2 regions of the Geobacter sp. SVR genome follow, and region 2 is predicted to be linked to the other one. Evidence: riboswitches for the same ligand, from Rfam matches in the RefSeq annotation. Region 2 holds a riboswitch; the other holds the start of a gene.
The links. Region 2 has a riboswitch for thiamine pyrophosphate ahead of thiD (bifunctional hydroxymethylpyrimidine kinase/phosphomethylpyrimidine kinase). Riboswitches for the same ligand answer to the same signal wherever they lie in the genome.
Positions count from the first base shown of each region.

Region 1: another riboswitch for thiamine pyrophosphate. It lies ahead of thiS (sulfur carrier protein ThiS); the one in region 2 lies ahead of thiD (bifunctional hydroxymethylpyrimidine kinase/phosphomethylpyrimidine kinase).

Region 1 is NZ_AP024469.1:4,259,636-4,269,807, forward strand. It holds gene uvrB (excinuclease ABC subunit UvrB) at 1-1,378, opposite strand, end outside; gene gltX (glutamate--tRNA ligase) at 1,601-3,004, opposite strand; gene GSVR_RS19940 (TIGR01212 family radical SAM protein) at 3,168-4,109, opposite strand; gene thiE (thiamine phosphate synthase) at 4,090-4,734, opposite strand; gene GSVR_RS19950 (thiazole synthase) at 4,790-5,572, opposite strand; gene thiS (sulfur carrier protein ThiS) at 5,640-5,843, opposite strand; TPP riboswitch at 5,891-5,990, opposite strand; gene GSVR_RS19960 (AAA family ATPase) at 6,256-7,347, shown strand; gene GSVR_RS19965 (flagellar FlbD family protein) at 7,435-7,758, shown strand; gene GSVR_RS19970 (flagellar motor protein) at 7,762-8,511, shown strand; gene GSVR_RS19975 (OmpA family protein) at 8,519-9,304, shown strand; gene GSVR_RS19980 (hypothetical protein) at 9,548-9,739, shown strand; gene ttcA (tRNA 2-thiocytidine(32) synthetase TtcA) at 9,689-10,172, opposite strand, start outside.
Region 2 is NZ_AP024469.1:3,650,615-3,660,786, reverse strand. It holds gene thiC (phosphomethylpyrimidine synthase ThiC) at 1-349, opposite strand, end outside; gene thiD (bifunctional hydroxymethylpyrimidine kinase/phosphomethylpyrimidine kinase) at 386-1,852, opposite strand; TPP riboswitch at 1,919-2,024, opposite strand; gene GSVR_RS16945 (hypothetical protein) at 1,989-2,321, opposite strand; gene GSVR_RS16940 (hypothetical protein) at 2,525-3,079, opposite strand; gene GSVR_RS22260 (DUF4347 domain-containing protein) at 3,269-10,172, opposite strand, start outside.

The sequences.
Region 1 (10,172 bases), 610 kb from region 2:
CCAGCACCCGCTCGCCGCGGGCCACGGTTTCGCGCACCTCGTGCAGCAGGTCGTCGACCTGCCCGACGCCCCCCGTCCCGGCCGTTACCGGCCGCACTTCGATCTGCGGATCCACCAGGCCGGTGGGGCGAATAACCTGTTCCACGAAAACACCGCCGCTCTTCTCCAGCTCGTAATCGGCCGGCGTGGCCGAAACATAGACTGCCTGGTTTACGCGCGTCTCGAACTCACCAAAGTTGAGCGGCCGGTTGTCCAGCGCGGCCGGCAGTCGGAAACCGTATGTCACCAGGGTATCCTTGCGGCTGCGGTCGCCGCGGAACATGCCACCCACCTGCGGGATACTGATATGCGACTCGTCCACGAACAGCACGAAGTCCTTAGGGAAATAGTCGATCAGGGTATAGGGGGGCTCACCAGGCTGGCGGCCATCGAAATAACGCGAGTAGTTTTCGATCCCCTGGCAGAAGCCCATCTCCTCCATCATCTCGATATCGAAGAAGGTGCGCTGTTCGATGCGCTGGGCCTCCAGCAGCATGTTCTCGGTGCGGAAGTGGCGGATCCGCTCCCCCAGGTCGACGCGGATCTGCTCCACAGCCCGCTCCAGGGTCTCGCGGCTCGAAACGTAGTGGGAAGCGGGATATATGGCGCATTTGGAAAGCCGGTGCAGCACCACTCCCCGCAACGGATCGATCTCGCTGATGCTCTCGATCTCGTCGCCAAAGAACTCGATCCGCAGGGCCTTCTCGTCGTCATAGGCCGGAAAGACCTCGATTACATCCCCCCGGACCCGGAAGGTGCCGCGGTGGAAATCGGTGTCGTTGCGCTCGTACTGTATCTCGACCAGTTTTCGCAGCAGGGTGTCCCGGCCGTAGTCCTCCCCCTGGTGGAAGAAGATGTGCATGCTGGCATAGGCCTCGGGCGAACCGATCCCGTAAATGCAGGAAACCGAAGCCACGATGATCACATCCCGGCGGGTCAGCAGACTGCGGGTAGCCGAGTGGCGCATCTTGTCGATCTCGTCGTTGATGGCGGAATCTTTTTCGATGAAGGTGTCGCTGGTGGGGATATATGCTTCAGGCTGGTAATAATCGTAGTAGGAAACGAAAAACTCGACGGCGTTCTCGGGGAAGAGCTCCTTGAACTCGCCGTAGAGCTGGGCCGCCAGAGTCTTGTTGGGGGCCAGCACCAGCGCTGGCTTGCCGACGGTGGCAATGACATTGGCCACCGTGTAGGTCTTGCCCGAGCCGGTAACCCCCAGCAGCACCTGATGGCGGTCCCCCGCCTCGATGCCGGCCACCAGTTCGGCGATGGCCTGGGGCTGGTCGCCGCGGGGGACATAATCGCTGACGATCTTGAAAGGGGAAGCGTTCGTGTTCATGTGTCCATCATATGCCCAGGCCGCAACACTGTCCAGCAGCATCCTGGGAAACGTCCGTTACCGGGGCATCCGTGCGGCACTATTTGCCAATCCATGCGCGGTAAAAGCGGGTATCCCAATGCCCAGCTGTGCCACAACCGAGGCCGGAAGCGCGTCACGCACCGGGGACTGTCCATCTCAGCCAAACATCGGATAACTGCGGTAAGCGGAGAGCTTTCCAGCTCACTCCGAAACAGCCTGCCGCGCCCGTTCGATCCGGCGGACGACCTCCGCTGTTCCAAGAGTAACGATCATTTCACCGATACCGGGCGCCTGGGTACCACCGGAAAGGGCGATCCGGACCGGCTGGCCCACCTGGGGCATCTTCCAGCCGTTTTCCGTGCAGATCTCCTTGAAAAGCGCATCGAATTCCGCCGCCGTGGTAGCCGTGGCTGCTGCCAATTTTTCCGCCACAACGCCGTAAACCGCCATCAGGTGCGCTTTCTCGAATTTAGCCAGGGCGGCCTGATCATAGGCCTCGGGCGCCCGGTAATAAAACAGGACCGCATCTGCCATTTCGAGCATAGTGCGGGCCCGCTCCTGCAGCGTGGTGACGGCAGCCGCCAGGTCGGGGCCTCCTGCTGCAGGGTCGATGCCTCGCTCTGCCAGAAAGGGGAGCAGCAGTCGCGACAGCCGCTGAGGATCTCCGCTTTTGATGTAATGGGCATTCAGCCAGAGCAGCTTATCGGAGTTGAATACGCTGGCAGAACGGCCGACACTGCCGATATCGAACTTGGCCACCATCTCGTCGCGGCTGAAGATTTCGTCGTCGCCGTGGCTCCAGCCGAGCCGCACCAGGTAGTTGTTCAGTGCTTCGGGCAGGAATCCCATGTCACGGTAAGCGATCACACTGGTGGCGCCGTGGCGCTTGGAGAGGCGCGCCTTGTCGCTGCCGAGGATCATCGGCACATGGGCGAACTGCGGCACCGGAAATCCGAGCGCCTGGTAGAGCTGGATCTGGCGCGGCGTATTGTTGACGTGGTCGTCGCCCCTGATGACAGTGGTTATGCGCATGCTGGCATCGTCGATCACTACGCAGAAGTTGTAAGTCGGCGTACCGTCGCTGCGCTGGATAATGAGATCGTCCAACTCCTCATTGGGAAAGGAGATTGTGCCCTTGATCAGGTCGTCGAAGGAAGTGCTGCCCTCCTGCGGCGCGAGAAAACGTACCACGGACGGTTTATCTGCCGGAGCGTCCTTTAAGTTGCGACACCTTCCGTCATACTTTGGCTTGCGCCCCTCGCGCATGGCCTGTTCCCGACGGGCTTCCAGCTCTTCGGGCGAACAATAGCAGCGGTAGGCCTTACCCTCGTCCAGTAACTGCTGCACATGCTGCTTGTAGAGCGGAAAGTTCTCCGACTGATAGAAGGGCCCCTCGTCCCAATCCAACCCGAGCCATTCCATCCCCTGCAGAATCGCATCGACCGACTCCTTGGTTGAGCGCTCCACGTCGGTATCCTCGATGCGCAGAATGAATGTTCCCCCCTGCTTGCGGGCCAACAGCCAGTTGAACAAAGCGGTACGGGCTCCACCCACGTGGAGGTACCCGGTTGGGCTGGGTGCGAAACGGACTCGTAGATCGGACATATGCTGACTCCTTCTAGAGATTTTGCGTACGGTGCATTTTGAAACAAATACGTAAAACTATATACAGCCGAGCCTCCGCAGAAACGCTCCATGCGATCCAACCGTAGTGGCTCTTAAATCCGGTGGAGGCGGAAGACGTCACACTTTCAGAGCGGTTGAAATTTCAGTCCAGACGGCATCCTTGCCATGAACCGCGCCGGACCAGTTCGTTGACCACCGCGTACCACATCTGGTTGTTCTTCAGCCCCCACCGCGGCGCCACGCCGATAGCCAGTGGCGCCGACCCGTACAGGCGCTGGACCGTGACCCGCGCTGGAAGCCGTTCCAGGAAGTCGGCGACTGTGGCTACATATTCCTGAAACTCGAGCGGCCTGAATTCGCCCCGGCGATACAGCTCGGCCAGTTCGGTCCCCTCCACGGCATGCAACTGGTGCAGTTTGACCGAATCGATCGGCAGCCCTGCAATCAGCTCGGCGGTCCTGAGAAACTCGGCAGCGGACTCGCCGGGAAAGCCATGGATCAGATGGGCACAGATGTCAAAATTCCGTCTGGCAGCGCGTTGCACTGCCTGCACAAAATCGTCCAGCGTATGACCGCGGTTGATGCGGGCCAGGATGGCATCGTCCATGGACTGCAGGCCCAGCTCCAGACAGACATAGTGCGTGCGGGCAATTTCGGTCAGAAGCTCCAGCGCACCGTCCGAGAGCGAATCGGGACGAGTCCCGACCGAGATGCCGATCACCGAGGGCATGGCCAAGGCGCGGCGGTACAGCTCGGCCAGCATCTCTACCGAACCGTACGTATTGGTGTATTTCTGGAAATAGACGATAAATTTTTCGGAACCGAGCCGCTGCCGGTGATACGCCACGCCGTGGGCAACCTGTTCTTCAAGCGGGATCGCTGCCAGGGTGTCCTTGGGAGAAAACGAGACGTTATTGCAGTAGATGCAACCACCGGTGCCCTTGCTGCCGTCGCGGTTGGGGCAGGTGAATCCTGCGTCCACGTTGACCTTGCTGATCCGGCAACCGAAGCGGCGTCGCAGGTAATGCCCGTAAGAGTGGATTCGGAGCTCGGGATGTATGCGTTCATCGGGAGGATTGAACATGTTTCTCGATCGTTTGAAGCAGTGATACGGCCGCTTGACGCGGATCTGACGAGGCCATGATGGCGGAAATCAAAGCAATGCCGCCGGCGCCGGCTGCCAGAACCTCACTTATTGACGTAATTTTGACACCACCGAGGGCAAATACGGGGATATTGACACGGGAGCAGACCATTTTCAGCGCCCCCACTCCGAACGGCGGTCCGAATGATGCCTTGGAAGGGGTATGGTAGACCGGACCGAAGGTGATGAAATCGGCGCCGTCAGCCTCGGCTTGGCAAGCTTCGTCGCAAGCATGGGCAGAGTAGCCGATCAGAAAGCGTGGCCCGGCCAGTCTGCGCGCCTCCCTTATCGGCAGGCTGGCGGCTCCGAGATGAACCCCGTCGGCACCGACCGCCAGTGCGACATCCAGGCGGTCGTTGATGAACAGGCGCGCGCCAAAGGCTGAGGTAATGCTGCGCAATTCCATTGCCAGCGCGAAGCAGTCGCGGCCCCCAAGATCCTTTTCCCGAAGCTGGACCGCCCGAACGCCCCCCTCCAGCGCCGCCCTGACAACGCCCGACAGTGAGCCCCCGGGAGATTGTGCCCGGTCCGTAATGAAATAGAGGCTGAAATCAGCAGCAGACATCGCAACTGTCACTGGAAGCAGGGACGTGCCGTCCGGGCTGGCGGGTCATCCTGAGCTAAAGGAACATGCCATCCAGCGGACTGGAGGCGTTGGCATACAGCTTGCGCGGTATTCTTCCCGACCGGTAGGAGAGGCGGCCAGCCAGCACTGCCAGTTTCATGGCTTCCGCCATGGCGATCGGGTCGCTGGCGCCGGCAATGGCGGTGTTCATCAAGACCCCGTCACACCCGAGTTCCATTGCGATGGCCGCATCCGAAGCCGAGCCGACGCCGGCGTCCACAATCACCGGCACCTTGACCGTCTCCAGGATGATGCGGATATTGTAGGGGTTGCGGATGCCGAGTCCGCTGCCGATCGGTGCCCCCAGCGGCATGACGGCCGCGCAGCCGATATCCTCCAGCTTGCGGCACATGATGACGTCGTCGCTGGTATACGGCAGAACGGTAAAGCCCTCTTTAACCAGTATGCGGGCCGCCTTGAGCAGCTCTTCGTTGTCCGGGAAGAGCGTCTTCTCGTCACCCAGCACCTCCAGCTTGACGAAATCCGACAGACCGGCTTCGCGGGCCAGCAGGCAGGTTCTGACGGCATCGTCTGCCGTGTAGCAGCCGGCAGTGTTCGGCAGCAGGGTATACTTATTCGGGTCAATGTAGTCCAGCAACGATTCCTGGTTTCGGTCGGAGATATTGACCCTGCGCACGGCTACGGTGATGATCTCAGCCCCTGAAATCTCAAGCGCCTGCACCATCTGTTGAAAACTGGCGTACTTCCCGGTGCCGACCATCAGTCGCGACCCGAATTCACGCCCTGCTATGACCAGTTTATCGTTTTCGAGTGACATATATTTTATTCCTCCGATAGATCAGGCACATAGAGCGAACAAAAAACTGACTCACTCAATCTCAGCCTTAACACCCGCCCCCGACGAACTGCACAATCTCGATCCTGTCCCCTGCCGACACTATGCGAGCACCATAGGTGGCTTTGGGAACGATGTCGAGGTTCACTTCGACTGCAACCCGTTCAGGCTTGATGTGCAGGTGGGCCAGCAGTGCCGCGATATTGACACTATCCTCGACTTCCATGGGTTCACCATTGACCAAAACCTGCATGTTTTTTTCTCCTAAAACGGAAAAAACCGCAGAAGCGGCTTGTGGATACTGATTTCGTTGCGCTTCCCTACGCCGGCATTACCCGGATCAGGTACTAAGGGTCACGGCCCAAGGCCGCTCTCAGTCGAAACTCCCCCAGCGATATTACGAATAAACTAGATGATTGGCCTCGGGCTGTCAACGTAATTTATCCGCTCAAAACGCACAGCCTGCCCCTTCTGTTTCCTGCCGTTGCCGTTAAAATAACTACCGGCAATTCGATTTTTGTGGTACTGTTGCGCGACTCTTTACACGCTTCTTGCATAAAACGAACAATATCGATACGCAGGCCCCGCGAGTCAATCCCGCATCCAAACCTGCAGGTCACCAGACGGCTGACCAACAACACACCTCACACGAGGGTCCCCGAAACATGTGCAAAAAGATATTCATCGCCGCCACCGGCCAGCACTGCGGTAAAACCACCATCAGCCTTTCCCTGATGCACCTGGCACGCAAAAAATATCAGCGGGTTGGATTCATCAAGCCCATCGGCCCCAAATGCATTCAATTCCGCGGAATGACCATGGACATGGATGCCGCCATGATTGCCGGTGTGTACGACCTGCAGGAAGATGCACACCTCATGTCTCCGATGACCCTGACCTCCGGCTCCACCCGCCAGTTCCTGGACGGCGAAATTGCCCCCGACTACCCTCGCGAGGTGATTCTCAAGGCGGTCGAGGAGCTGGAAAAGAAGTATGATTTTCTGGTCATCGAAGGCGCCGGTCATGGCGGAGTCGGCTCGGTTGTCGGCATGAACAACGCCCACATTGCCCATCTGACCCAGGCACCGGTGCTGATGGTAACCGGGGGGGGCATCGGCAGCGTCATCGATGCCGTCGAGCTCAACCTGGCCCTCTACAAGGAAGCTCAGGCTGATGTCCGCATGATCATGGTAAACAAGCTGGTGCCGGAAAAAAAGGAGCGCTCGCTGATCTATCTGCGCAAGGCCTTCGAACCGCGCGGCATCACGGTGACCAGCGCCTTCAATTTTTCCCCGGTGCTGGCCCACCCGACCCTGCAGCATGTTGCCCACCTGCTGGAGCGGCCGCTGAAAGGGGACCCCAACGAGCGCAGTCGCATCTGCCATACCATCCAACTGGGTGCCGCCTCGTCACAGGTCGTGATCGATCATCTCAATGAGGCCACGCTGCTGATCGTCACCAGTTCGCGCGACGAACTGATCGTGACCGCGTCCTCCCTGCACCATATGCCCGACTTCAAGCGGCGCCTGACCGGCCTGATCATCAGCGGCCACGCCCCCATGTCCCGCATAACGCAACAGATCCTGGAAGACAGCCAAATCCCTTACATCCGCATCGATGAGACATCATCCGAGGTGTATTACCGCCTGCGGGAACATGTCTCGAAAATCGGCCCAGACGACAGGGAGAAAATCGAGCTGATCAACTCCACCGCTGAACGTTTTATAGATTTCGAGGCAATCGATGCGCTGCTGTGAAAGCCGGGCTGCCCGCGGCAAATAATTCTTGACCTCGCATGGTTTTTCCTATTTATAAAGTAAAGACTTAATAAAGACGGTACCGACATGATATTTTTGACCCGCATGGACAAGCAGCACACCTTCCTCAACCCTGACCACATTGTCAGTATCGAGGAGACGCCCGATACGGTCATCACCCTGTTCAATGGCCACCACCTCATCGTCTGCGAAAGCGCCTCGGTCATCATCGACAGGATCGTCGCCTTCCGCGCCAGAATCCTGCGGCGGGCACAAACCGGTACCGACAGAAAGTACCTCGGCCGAGCCCGCAAGAAACTCTTCCGCAGCCTTACGCTGAACCGCAAAAACGTGATCCCGCTCGACAAGAGCAAACAGGTTTCGACACCACTCCACACTCAGGATTTCTAGCGTATGGATTTAGCATCATTAATCGGTCTGCTGATGGGATTCGGCGCGGTCTTCGGGGGCGCCTTCCTGGAAGGTCTGCACCTCAAAGCACTCATCCAGCCTACCGCCGCCCTGATCGTACTGGGTGGCACCTTTGGCGCCACGTTTGTCTGCTTCCCCCTGCCCGCCATCATCCAGGCCTTCAAGGACGTCAAGATCGCCTTTCTGCCCCCAAAGGTCGACCACGAGTCGGTTGTCAGGGATATCATCAGCTACGCCACCAAGGCCCGCCGCAACGGCCTGATCTCGCTGGAACAGGAAGCGCAGTCCGCCAAGGACGGGTTCATCAAGAAGGGCATTTCGCTGGTCGTTGACGGCATTGACCCCCAGAAACTGCGGGAAACGCTGGAAGCGGACATCACGGCCTATGAGGACCATGCCAAGCATAGCGTCGAGTTCTACGAAGCAGCCGGTGGCTTCGCCCCGACCATCGGTATCATCGGCGCCGTGCTGGGCCTTATCCACGTCATGAGCAACCTCTCCGACACCTCCAAGCTGGGCGCCGGCATCGCTGTAGCCTTTGTGGCCACCATTTACGGCCTGATGACGGCCAACATCATCTGCCTCCCCCTTGGGACCAAATTGAAAATCCGCATGAAGGAAGAGGTGCTGCGCCGGGTAATGATCCTGGAAGGGCTGATTGCCATCCAGAACGGCGAGAATCCGCATTTCATCGAACAGAAGCTGAAAGCCTACGTGGGGGGCGGTCACTGATCCAGCCATGGCATTAAAAAAAGAGCCTGAAAAACATGTCAACCACGAGCGCTGGCTCGTATCCTACGCCGATTTCATCACGCTGCTGTTTGCCGTGTTCGTGACCCTCTACGCCATGTCGCAGAGTGACAAAAAGAAGACCGAAGAAGTAATCAAATCGATTCAGCAGTCCTTCGGCATGGTTCAGGCCGGCACCCCCTCTCCCAAGATGAACATTCTTCCCTCGAAGCAGATGACCGTCATACCGGCCATCAAGCCGGAGATCTCGATCGTGCCCGGCGTTCGCACCGTGCACGGCCAGACCAGAACCCGCGCCGAGGAAAAGGATTTCCGGCAGATCAAGTCTTCCATCGAAGCCTATCTGGTCAAGCAGGGAGCCCAGTCCAAGGTCGGCCTGACGATCAGCCGGCGCGGGCTGATCGTCAGTCTCAAGGAAGCCGGTTTCTTCGACTCCGGGCAGGCGCAGATCAAACCGTCCGCCTATGAGCTGCTCAACACGATTGCCGAAGCCATGCTGCAATACAACAACCCGTTCAGGATCGAAGGGCATACTGACAACGCCCCCATCAGCACCCCCCAGTTCCCCTCCAACTGGGAACTTTCCACTGCGCGTGCCACCAATGTTCTGAAGTATCTCATCAAGAACTACGATGCCGAGCCGGAAAAGATTTCAGCTACCGGCTACGGCGAATTCCGTCCTATGGCGGACAATGCCACCGCCGAGGGCCGCACCAAGAACCGGCGCGTCGATCTGGTTATGCTTTCGGGCGACGGCGAACGCGGCGAGCCATAACCCTCTCTTTTGGATCTGGCCCTCCTGCTTATCCTCCTCTATACCACTGTGCCCCCTTTTGAGACAGGGCCCATTCCCCACGAAAATCCTCACTTGAAGTACCTGAGATCCGCACAGCCAATTCGACGGTGCAGCTAAAAGTCGCGGAACAGCTAAAAACTTCTGCATTGTATTTGCATGTGACATATTTTGTCCTACCATAATGATATGCTCCTCCCATTGAAACGATCGGAGGGCAAGAATATGGAGGCGGTAACGATTGCGGGACTGGCAGTGGTGGCAGTGGGCGGGTTTTATTCGCTGAAGGACATGCTGAGCGATCTGGGAATCAGAATCGATCTGGCCCGCTTGGAGAAGAGCGCCGCAAAATGCACGCGGCGCAGTTTATCCGTTCCGCAGAGACGAATCGAGAAGATGGCGGGGATGCACGTTTGAGAGTGCCCTGAGCAAACTGCTCTTGATGTGGGGGATATCTTTTTCCAGTTCTGTCAGCAAGGTCTTCATCCGCTTGCGCTGTACGTCGGCGGTGCCACAAACGGGACAGCAGCAGCAGACCACCGGCAAAGCAGCCTCCCGCGCAAAGGTGCGGATATCCGCTTCGCTTACATATACCAACGGCCGGATCACGGTAGTCTCGCCGTTATCGGCCAGCATGCGGGCGGACATGGCCTTGAGCGACCCGACGAAAAACTGGTTTAACAGCAGGGTCTCGATGAAATCGTCACTGTGGTGCCCCAGAGCAAGCTTATTGCATCCGAACCTGTCGGCCAGGCCGTACAGGACTCCGCGCTTGAGCCGGGCGCAAAATGAGCAGTACGAGGAACCTTCCCGTCGTTTTTCGGATATGATTTCGAAATGATTGGTTTTT
Region 2 (10,172 bases):
AGGCGGAGGTTTCTGCAATCACCGCCCGGCGGATCTCATCCACCGGACCGCCGGTGGAAAGATCCATGATGGCGTCAGCGCCATATTTCACCGCCACGCGTGCCTTTTCGAGCTCCTTCTGCATGTCCGTGTCGTCGGAGGACGAACCGATGTTGGCATTGATCTTGGTGCGCAGCCCGGTGCCGACCGGCAGCGGAGTGCCGTTGGCATGCTTGACGTTATGACAGATGACGATCGTGCCGGCCGCAATCCCTTCGCGGATCAGTTCGGGAGATACCTGCTCCGCGTTGGCGGCGATTTGCATTTTTTCGGTGACAACGCCCCTGCGGGCATATTCCAGTTGGGTCATGCGCGAACTCCAGATAAGGTTGAGATTAAGGTTGAGTCAACGTTGCCGAACAGCGGCAAAGTGATTGATCGGACTGTGCCCTTTGCCCAAAGGGCGGGCCATGCGGATGGCGGCGGTGATGAAATCCTTGGCTTTTTTCACGGCACAGCCCAGCGGTTCCCCCTGGGCCAGAAAAGCGGCAATGGCCGAGGCGTAGGAACAGCCGGTCCCGTGGGTGTTGTTGGTAAATATCCGCTCAGCCGTAAAGCTCCGGCATTCCGTTCCGTCAAAGAGGATGTCGGTGGAATGCTGCCCGGCAAGATGCCCCCCTTTGATGAGGACGTTGGCTGCCCCCAGCCGGTGCAGGTCTCGGGCAGCCTGTTCCATGTGAGCTTCCGAGCTGATCCGCGTCCCCAGCAGCCGCTCCGCTTCGGGGATGTTCGGTGTCAGCAGGTAGGCCAGCGGCAGGAGCTGCTTGAGGAAAATCTGGGTGGCATCGCACTCCATCAGCGCCGCTCCCCCCTTGGCAACCATGACCGGGTCGATCACCAGGGCGGTCATGGTCTGGCGTTCCGTCAGGCGTTCCGCCAGTGCGGCAATGATGGCCGGAGTATGCAGCATGCCGGTTTTGATCACATCGACCGGAATGTCTTCCAGTACCGCATCCAACTGGTCCATCACGAACGACGGTGGCAGGCCGTGGATTGACGAGACTCCGCGGGTGTTCTGGGCGGTCAGGGCGGTCAGCACGCTGGCGGCATAGCTCCCCAGCAGCGTAATTGTCTTGATGTCAGCCTGGATGCCGGCACCACCGCCGGAATCGCTGCCTGCCACAGTCAGGACGGTGCCGCGGGGAAAGGGACGCTGCCGATTGAACAGCAGCCTGAGTTCGCAGGCCGACAGATCGGGACGGGGACTGGAGAGCACCGAAGAGATAACGGCCAGCGCGTCGGCACCGGCATCGATGACCCGGCAGGCATTGCTGGTCGTGATTCCGCCGATGGCCACCACCGGAAGCCGTACCCGGTCGCGAATGGCCGAAAGGCCGGCGGTGCCGGGGATATGGGTGACGTTCTTGCTGCCGGTGGGATACATGGCGCCGAAGCCGATGTAATCTGCACCCTCCTGTTCAGCTTGCAGCGCCTCATCCAGGTTATGGGTCGACTTGCCGATGAACTTCCCCGGCCCCAGCTGTTCCCGGGCTCTGCCGACACTTTCGTCGTCCTGGCCCAGGTGTACGCCGTCGGCGTCCAGGTCCCTGGCCAGAGACACATCGTCATTGACGATGAAGGACACGCCGAAACTGCGGCACAGCTGCTTCAGTTCGCTCCCCTCGGAGCGGCACAGTTCGGGCGGCTTGTGCTTGGCCCGATACTGCAGCACCGACACGCCTCCTCTCAGTGCGGACCTGACGCGCTCCACCAGGTTTTCACCCTGGTCGGTCACCAGGTAGAGGCCTGCTATAGAGAGGGGCTGGGCTCCCTTGTTGACGACAAGACGAAACGATCTGTTGCGATCACTCATTGACATGGTCCCGAAAAAATAAACAGCCGCACTGATGAAGACGGATCTCAGGCGGCCGCAAGGGGCAATACCACATGAGCCGCTTTCCTCCGCCGGCATTACCCGGTTCAGGTTCAAAGGGTCTGATTCCGCGGAATCATCTCAGTTCGTCAGAACTCCCCCAGGGCCTTGTATCGTGTCTACGGTACTGGAATTCCTCCCCTCTGTCAATGTCTATGACCGCGAAAAGGCGGACACCTCTGCGGCGTCCGCCCTTCTGCTCCTTCTTGTAATGATACCGGGGAGAAACGACATCCTCGATGGTGAGGCGCCGGCCAGGATCTTCCAGTACCTCCACCGTGGCGCCGACGAGGGGATAGCTGTCGGCGGCGCCTATGACGAGAGGGGTCGCGGCCAGGCAGGGCCGACAGATAGCGGTAAGGATGCAGATGATAAAAAGGAATGGCGTGCTGCGGGGTATCCAGTGCATGACCGTTCTCTTACCCGTTCCGGCATCGCTGCACGGGCGGTTCGTAGACTTACCCGGAATCGTATGGGCTGCACGGTACTGGAACTTGTTCCTTCCTGTCAATGGTCATGACAACAGGCAGGCGGACTGCCCTGCGTCGGCGCCCGCCTGCCTGTTGTATTGATACTGCCATAGGGTTAACCCAGTATCCACTTTCGTTCGGTTTACCTGATCGCCCCCAGGGTTGCGGTGAGTTTGCCGGTCAGGTCCACGGTGCTGTTGGTGGTTGAATCATATCCCACGGCCTTCAGCACGGTCACCGGTGAGTTCTGGGCCTTGAGACTTCCCAGAGTGATGTTCGTGTTGGAGGCAACCACGCAGGTCAGGCGCAGGAATTCGCCCGAACGAAAGGTGTCGCTGGGGGTATTCGTGGTTAACCGCGTTTTGCCATTTGATGCCGAATAGGTGCCGTAAGCTATGCTGGTTCCCGGCAGCAGTGCCGAGCCGGGTGTTATCGATTGTGTCGCAATTGTGCCAGATGAACCTTGGTCCGTGGTTACGCTCATTCCTTGCGGCAAGATGACGGACAGGACGATTCCGCTGATCGGAGCTGGCAGGTGGGCCGAGCTTATGGCACTAAAGGTCACGGTCGCCTTGCCGGGCGGAAATCGATAGGTGTCCGGCACGGAGCCGCCGCCACCGTCGCCGCCATCGCCGCAACCGGAAAGGGCTGCCGTCACTACCGCTGCCAGAATTGTCGTCTTCAGGTACCTCATCATATGTTCCTCCTTGTGAAAGTCAGGGTAATAACTCCCCCTGTCCCCCTCTTATTCTAAGAGGGGGGAACGTGCTGCCGGCTGTTTAGTCGAAAGCTCCACTGCCACCGTTCCGGAGCGTTTCTCCCCTTAGGTTAAGGGGACAGGTGGGGTTACGAAAAATCATTCCTCATCCTTCAAGCCGTCTTCGTCTCACCGTATCAATCCCACGACCATGCGCAGGATCACCACGGCATCCTCGATGTCCACTTTGCCGTCTCCCACGGAGACGCCGTTCACCATGGGGGCCACATCCATGCGAGTAATCTGCCCGGCATCGGGAGTGATGATGCCAACGGACATCTGAAGGGCCTGCAGGGCATCCACGATGGTGAAGGGGGTGCTGTCGGCAGATCCGGAGGCTGCCTTGGGCACGGTGTAGATGATGTTGCGCTGTACGGTCAGGCTGTTGCTGTTCTGGTCCGTGCCGGTGACCGCCACCTGGTAGACCTGGGCTTCGCTGAAGTTCAAGGTCTGGCTGAAGACACCGTTGGTCACCGCGGGGGTGTAGGTCTGGCCGTCCATGGTGATGGTGACGCTGACCGGGGTGGTGTTGTCGGTTACGTTCCCGGTCAGGGTGTAGGAGCCCAGTGCCGTGCGGATGTCAGCGGCCGGGTCGGTGACTGCCAGGTAGAAGGCCGGCTGGTAGCTGACGGTGCGCTTGGCCTCCACCTTCTGGCCGGCGGCATTGGCTGCGAAGACCTTGATGGTGTTCATGCCGGTGCCCAGGCTGGTGGTGAAGGAGTAGGTGGTGTCGGTCAGGCTGGCGGTCTGGGGGGCCGAACCGTTGGCCGACCAGGTGACCACCAGGGTGGGGTCGACCGTAGCGGCAGCAGTTTTGGCTGCGGTCTTGGACGACCCCCCGCTGAACAGGGATTCAATGGTACCGGTTACGGTAACGCTCTGCTGGACAGCCACGGCGTTGTCGGGCGGGTAGGTGACCGACAGGCGTGGTGCGGTGCTGTCCAGGGTGATGGTGCGGGTGTCGGTGGTGGTTATGCCGGCCTTGTTGGTGACCACTACGGTGACGGTGTTGGCGCCGGCCAGCAGTTGCACCGGGAAGCTGAAGCTGCCGTCCGCATTGACCTGGACGGTCGTGCCGTTGATGGTGAGGGACCTGATGCCGGCCGGGTCCGTGGCCACACCGCTGATGTTCTGGGTGGTGTCGGTGGTGGTCGCCCCATCGGAGAGGGCGGATACGGTCAGCAGCGGCGGATTGGTGCCGTAGGCCACGGTCAGGGTCTGGCTGATGGTGGCGGAGGTGTAGTCGCTGTTGCCGGTTTGGGTGGCAGTGATGGTACAGGTGCCCGGGCTCACCCCGGTGACCGTGGTGCCGCTGACGGTGCAGACCGCGGGGGTGGTGGAGGCAAAGGCGACGGTCAGACCGGAGGAGACGGTGGCGCTGGCCGTGACAGTGCTCCCCACGGTGAGGGTAGAGGGTGTGAAGCCGATGGCACCGATGGTCTGGCTTCCCTTGCCGACGGTGATGTTCTGCGTCACCTGGGTGGGGGCGTTGTAATTGGCATCACCGGCCTGGCTGGCGGCGATGGTGCAGATGCCGGCCGTGATGCCGGTAACCGTGCTTCCGCTTACGCTGCACACACCAGGCGTCAGGGAACTGAAAGTGACCCCCAGGCCGGAAGAGGCGGTGGCGCTGGCCGTGACAGTGGCCCCCACGGTGAGGGTAGAGGAGGTGAAGCCAATGGCACCGATGGTCTGGCTTCCCTTGCCAACGGTGATGTTCTGCGTCACCCGGGGCGCGGCATTATAATTATTGTCCCCCGCCTGGTCAGCGGCGATGGTGCAGGTACCGGCCGCAACGCCGGTTACAGTGGCGCCGCTAACGGTGCAGACCGTGGGAGTCACGGAAGTATAGGAAACCGTGAGCCCGGACGAGACCACAGCGCTGAGCGTGCCGATGCCGTTCACCACTACGCTGGGTGCCGCCCCGAAGGTGATGGTCTGGCTGCCCTTGCCGACGGTAATGGTCTGCGTCACCCGGGGTGCGGCGTTATAGTTGGCATTGCCTGCCTGGTCCGCTGCGACGATGCAGGTGCCGGCTGCGATACCGGTGACGGTAGTGCCGTTGATGGTGCAGACTAACGGGGTGGTGGAGCTGAAGCTGACGGCACTGGTGGATGCGCCGCCTGTGGCGCTCATCGTACCGGTGCTCCCCACCACGATCGACGGAGCGGCGCCGAACGTGATGGTTTGACCCGCCTTGGCGATCACCAACGTGCCGCTGGCACTGCCGCTGTAATTGGGGTCGTTGATCGCGGCCGCGACGTTGTAGCTGCCGGCATTGACCGGAGGAGTGGAACTGCCGTCGTACGTGAAGGTGACGGTCCTGCCGGCGGGAGTGGTGGTGGCGGTGGCCGATTTTGCCGTGCCGTCGTAGGTCTGGCTGAGACCGCCGAGGGTTACGGAAGCAGTGGCTTTGCCCACGATGAAGGACTGTGTCATGTGAGACGCGGGATTGTAGAAAGTATTACCGGTCTGGTCGGCCACGATGGTGCAGGTGCCGGTACCGACGAAGGTAATTGTCCCGTCGCTGCTCACCGTGCAGACGCCGGGGGTGGCGGATGTGAAGGTGACAGCCAGATTGGACGAAGTGGTTGCGGCCAGTGTTCCCCCTGATCCGTAGATCTGGTTGCCGGGGTTGCCGAAGGTGATGGTCTGGTTAATCCTGGTAAATTGGATGTACCCGCCGTTCAGGACGAAGTTGGCGGGCGTGTAGGTCCCGTCAAGGGTGATCTGCAATTGCGAGCCGGAAACACCGTCGGTATTCACATACAGCGTGGTGGTGTTCCCACTCGCCGAGACATGCACCGATCTGGCTGCCACAGTGCTGCCGTCCCCGGCTGTCACGGAACCGCCGGTGAAATCCACCACCGGTTGACCGTTGATCAGGCCATTGACCGAGTCCACTCCGCCGACGGTGGTAAAGCCGATGACATGAATTTTGTCGCCGGTGCCGAAGTTGGTGATGGTATCGATGCCGTTGCCGCTCTGGTTGAATGCGATGGTTTCGCTGCCGCTGCCCAGCGAAACGTGGTCATTGCCCGCTGAGGTCCAGATGTCGTCGGTGTTGTTCGACATGGTGTTGCCCGAAATGGCCAGACTGGAGGCAACGGCAGCGCTCTCTTCGATAATGCCGACGTCGAACCCGGAAATCGTGTTGCCGGATATGGTGACATTGGGGCCTTTATAGACATTGATCCCCATGTTGCCGAACCCGCCGTCGTTGGAAGAAATGTTGCTGTGCCAGGAGAAAATGCCGGGGCCGGTGATGGTGTTGCCGGTGATCCGGAAGCTGTCGGCGACCTCCCACAGCAGGACGCCGGAGGGGCCGGCCAGTCCCAGATTCAGGTAGGAGCCGTCCTGTCCCGGTTCCGGTATGACGATACCGATGTCCAGAATCCGGTTGTTGGTGACCGTTCCCGCCGTACCGCGGCGGTCTCCGTTGGCGCCTCCCATGGCGCTTCTGTCGGAAGATCCGACCTGGATGGCGTTGCCGGTGCTCCAGAGGCTCTTGCCGTAACCCTGGATGGTGTTGTTGTCGATGTCCACCGTCAGGGTCGGCCCCCAGGCCAGGATAGCGGTCTTCTGGAACTTGGTGACGGTGGAGTTTTTCACTGTCAGGGTATGTGCACCGGCTCCAGCGGCGCTCTCGGCAAAGATGCCCTCGTTGTGGTTCATGCCCGCAGGCTGGTCTGCCGGGAGGTAATCGGCGGGCACGATGTGGGCCGGGTCATTGCCGTAGTCCGTGTTCAGTTCGCGCACACCGGTCACCTTCACCGTGTCGATGGTGACGGTAGTGTGGTATGCCCCGATTCCCTGGAAGGTATAGGTGCCCTTGTCCGGATACCGCAGGTCGGCAAGATAGCCCTGATCATTGCCGTCCACGGTCAGGTTCCTGAGGATGACGGTTCCGGGCGAAGCGGTCTTGATGCCCACCACGGCGATGACGTCCTGATCCTTGAGGTTTTTCCAGTTTCCGCCGCTCTGTATCAGGCTGTCCCGGGCAGGGGAGCGGATGATGGTCTGATCGACGCCGGCCCCCTGCAGGGTGAGCGGCTTGGTGATGGTCACCTGCTCGATGAAGGTGCCTGCATCAAGCATGATGACGTCATTGTCCGCAGCCGCATCCACGGCCCCCTGAACGGTGGTGTAATCGGTCGTGGTGGTGTTGTGGATCAGGTGTATTTTGTTGGCCGCTGCAGCGACCGTAATGCTCTTTGTTACCTGCGGTGCAGCGCCATAGCCACCATTGCCCGTCTGATCCGCGGCAATGGTGCAGACACCGGCCGCGATACCGGTAACAGTGCTGCCGCTCACGGTGCATACCGACGGCGTCAGAGAGCTGAAGGTTATTGCACCGCCGGAGGTGGCGGTGGCGCTGGCCGTGGTGGTGCCCGATACGGTCAGGGAAGAGGAGGTGAAGGAAATGGAGCCGATGGTCTGGCCCGCCTGATTCACAGTGAAACTCTGCGTCACCTGAGGTGCCGCATTGTAGTAGGCGTTGCCCGCCTGGTTGGCGTTGATGGTGCACGTGCCGCCGCTGACAAGAGTCAGGGCACCTTCCGGGGTGATGGTGCAGACGCCGGAGGTGGACGAAGTGAATATGGGAGCAAGGCCGGAACTGGCGCTGGCACTCAGCGTCGGCGTCGTACCGTAGGTCTGGCTGCCCGGATTGGCAAAGGTGATGGTCTGACCGGCCTTGGTGAATTGGATGTAGGCGCCGCTCAGCACAAAGTTGGCCGGAAGATACGTTCCGACAAGGTTGATTTGCAGTTCGGCCGGACCGGCATTGCCGTCCGTATCGATGTACAGAGTCGTGGTGTTACCTGAAACCGATACTTGTACCGAATGCGCGGCCACGTTGCTTCCGTTGCCGCTCGTTACCGTGCCGCCGGTGAAGTTCCAACTGCTGCTGCCATCCAGGCTGTTGACGTAGATGGCATCACCCGTGCCGAAATTGGTCAGCGTATCGGTGCCGTTTCCGGAAAGCAGATAACCGATCACTTCACTATTGGCATTGTTCAGGGTGATCTGGTCATTGCCGGAAGAAGCCCACAGGTCAACGGTATTGGCTGACAGGATATTTCCACTCGCGGTCAGGACCGAGCCGTTTGATGCGCCCTCTTCGAGGATGCCGTAATCGAACCCGGAAACCGTGTTGTTACTTACGGTGGGGTTCGGTGAAAGGTAGAAGTCGATCCCCTGGTTGGCGTACCATTCCAGTTTCCACGATTTGTCGCCGGTGCGGGTAATCGTGTTGCCCGTAACTGTCACCCCGTTGCCGGCCTCCCATACCAGGATGCCGGTGGAGCCGCCGACCCAGCCGTTGAACCAGAGCCCGCTGGTGGTGTGTCCCACCGGGATGACCATGCCCAGATCGAGGATGGTGTTGTTGGAGACGCTCCCCTTGGTGCCCCGCCGGTCGCCGCCGCCGGAAGAGGTGTAGTCCGAGCTGCCGATCTGTATCCCGTTTATCGACTGGTAGAAGGTCTTGCGCCCCTGGATGGTATTGTCGTGGATATCGACCGTCAGGGTCGGGCCCCAGGCCAGGATGCCATCTTTCTGGATGTCGTCCATGGTGCTGTTTCTCACCACCAGGGTATGTTCGCCGGCGCCGGCGGCGCTTTCCGCGAAGATACTCTCGCCGCTGTCCGCTCCCGAGGTGTGGGTGGCGCCGTAGCTCGAATCAGGGATGGGGTCCATGCTGGCGGCGTTCAGGTTGAGATCCCTGACGCCGGTTATGCGCACGCCGTCCACGGTGAGGTTCGAGTTGATGGCGGCAATGCCCATGAACCCGTAGGTGTTGGCCGGCTGGTTTATGTTGCCCTGGACTTGGCCGTCCACGGTGAGGCCGGTGATGGTAACGGTGCCCGGGGTCACGGTTTTGATGCCAACGATCGCGTACACGCTCTTGTTTCTCAGGTTTCTCCAGGTGCCGCCGTTTTGCAGCAGGCTTGCGGCAGAGGGGGACTGAATGATGGTCTGGCCGATTCCGGCCCCTTGAATGGTGACATTGGTGGTGATGGTCACCTGCTCGATGAACGTGCCGGAATCAAGGGCAATGACATCGCCATCCGCCGAGGCGTTGACCGCCTCCTGGATGGTGTTGTACGCGGTCGTTGCCGAATTGTGGGTCAGGTGCACCCGGTTGGCGGCAGCAGCGACGGTGATGGTGCCGATCACCTGGGGTGCGGTGTCGTAGGTGGTGTTCCCCGCCTGGTTGGCGGCAATGCTGCAGACCCCGGCCGTGAGGGCGGTTACAGTAGTTCCGCTGACGCTACATACCGACGGAGTCAGGGATGTGAACGTCACCGCACCGCCGGAAGTGGCTGTGGCGCTGACCGTAGCCGTGCCGTTCGGCAGCAGGGAGGCGGGAGTAAAGGAAACCGTGCCGATGGTCTGGGGGGCCAAGACCACCACCTGGGCGGCGCGGCTTGTACCCGTGCTGCCGGCGGAGTTGGTCACCATGCAGTAATAGTAGGTGGTGCCTGCCGATGCGGTCGGCGGGGAGTAGCTGCCGGAGGTGGCGCCATTAATGGCGGAACCGCCGCTGGTGCTGTTGGTGGCACTGCTGTACCACTGGTAGGAGAGCGAACCGCTGGTGGTGCTTGCGCCCACCGTGAGGGTGGCGGTCCCGTTGACGCTGACCGAGGCATCGGCCGGCTGGGTGGCGATGCTGGTCGTTGATCCCGAGGTCTGGCCAACGGCAGTGCCGGTGTATTCCACCTTGACTGTCAGCCGCTGAACATCCATGGGTGTGCCGGTGCAGTTACCGTTGACGTCCACAGTGTCGTACCACTCGATGATGCGGAACCGGTCGGCCGGGTCCACCAGAATACGGGAGTTGTCCGGCTGGCGGGCCGTAGCGATCTGACTGTACATGGGAAGCAGGGCCAGGGTCTGCCAATAGATGGTGTTGCTGGCGTTTGCGTCGTAGGCCGCCTTGCCCCCCTGGATGGTTTCCATGAAATTGGGGTTGGCGTCTATGAGGGAGTCGTTCGCCACCTGCAGGATCGTGCCGTCGGTCCGCAGGGTT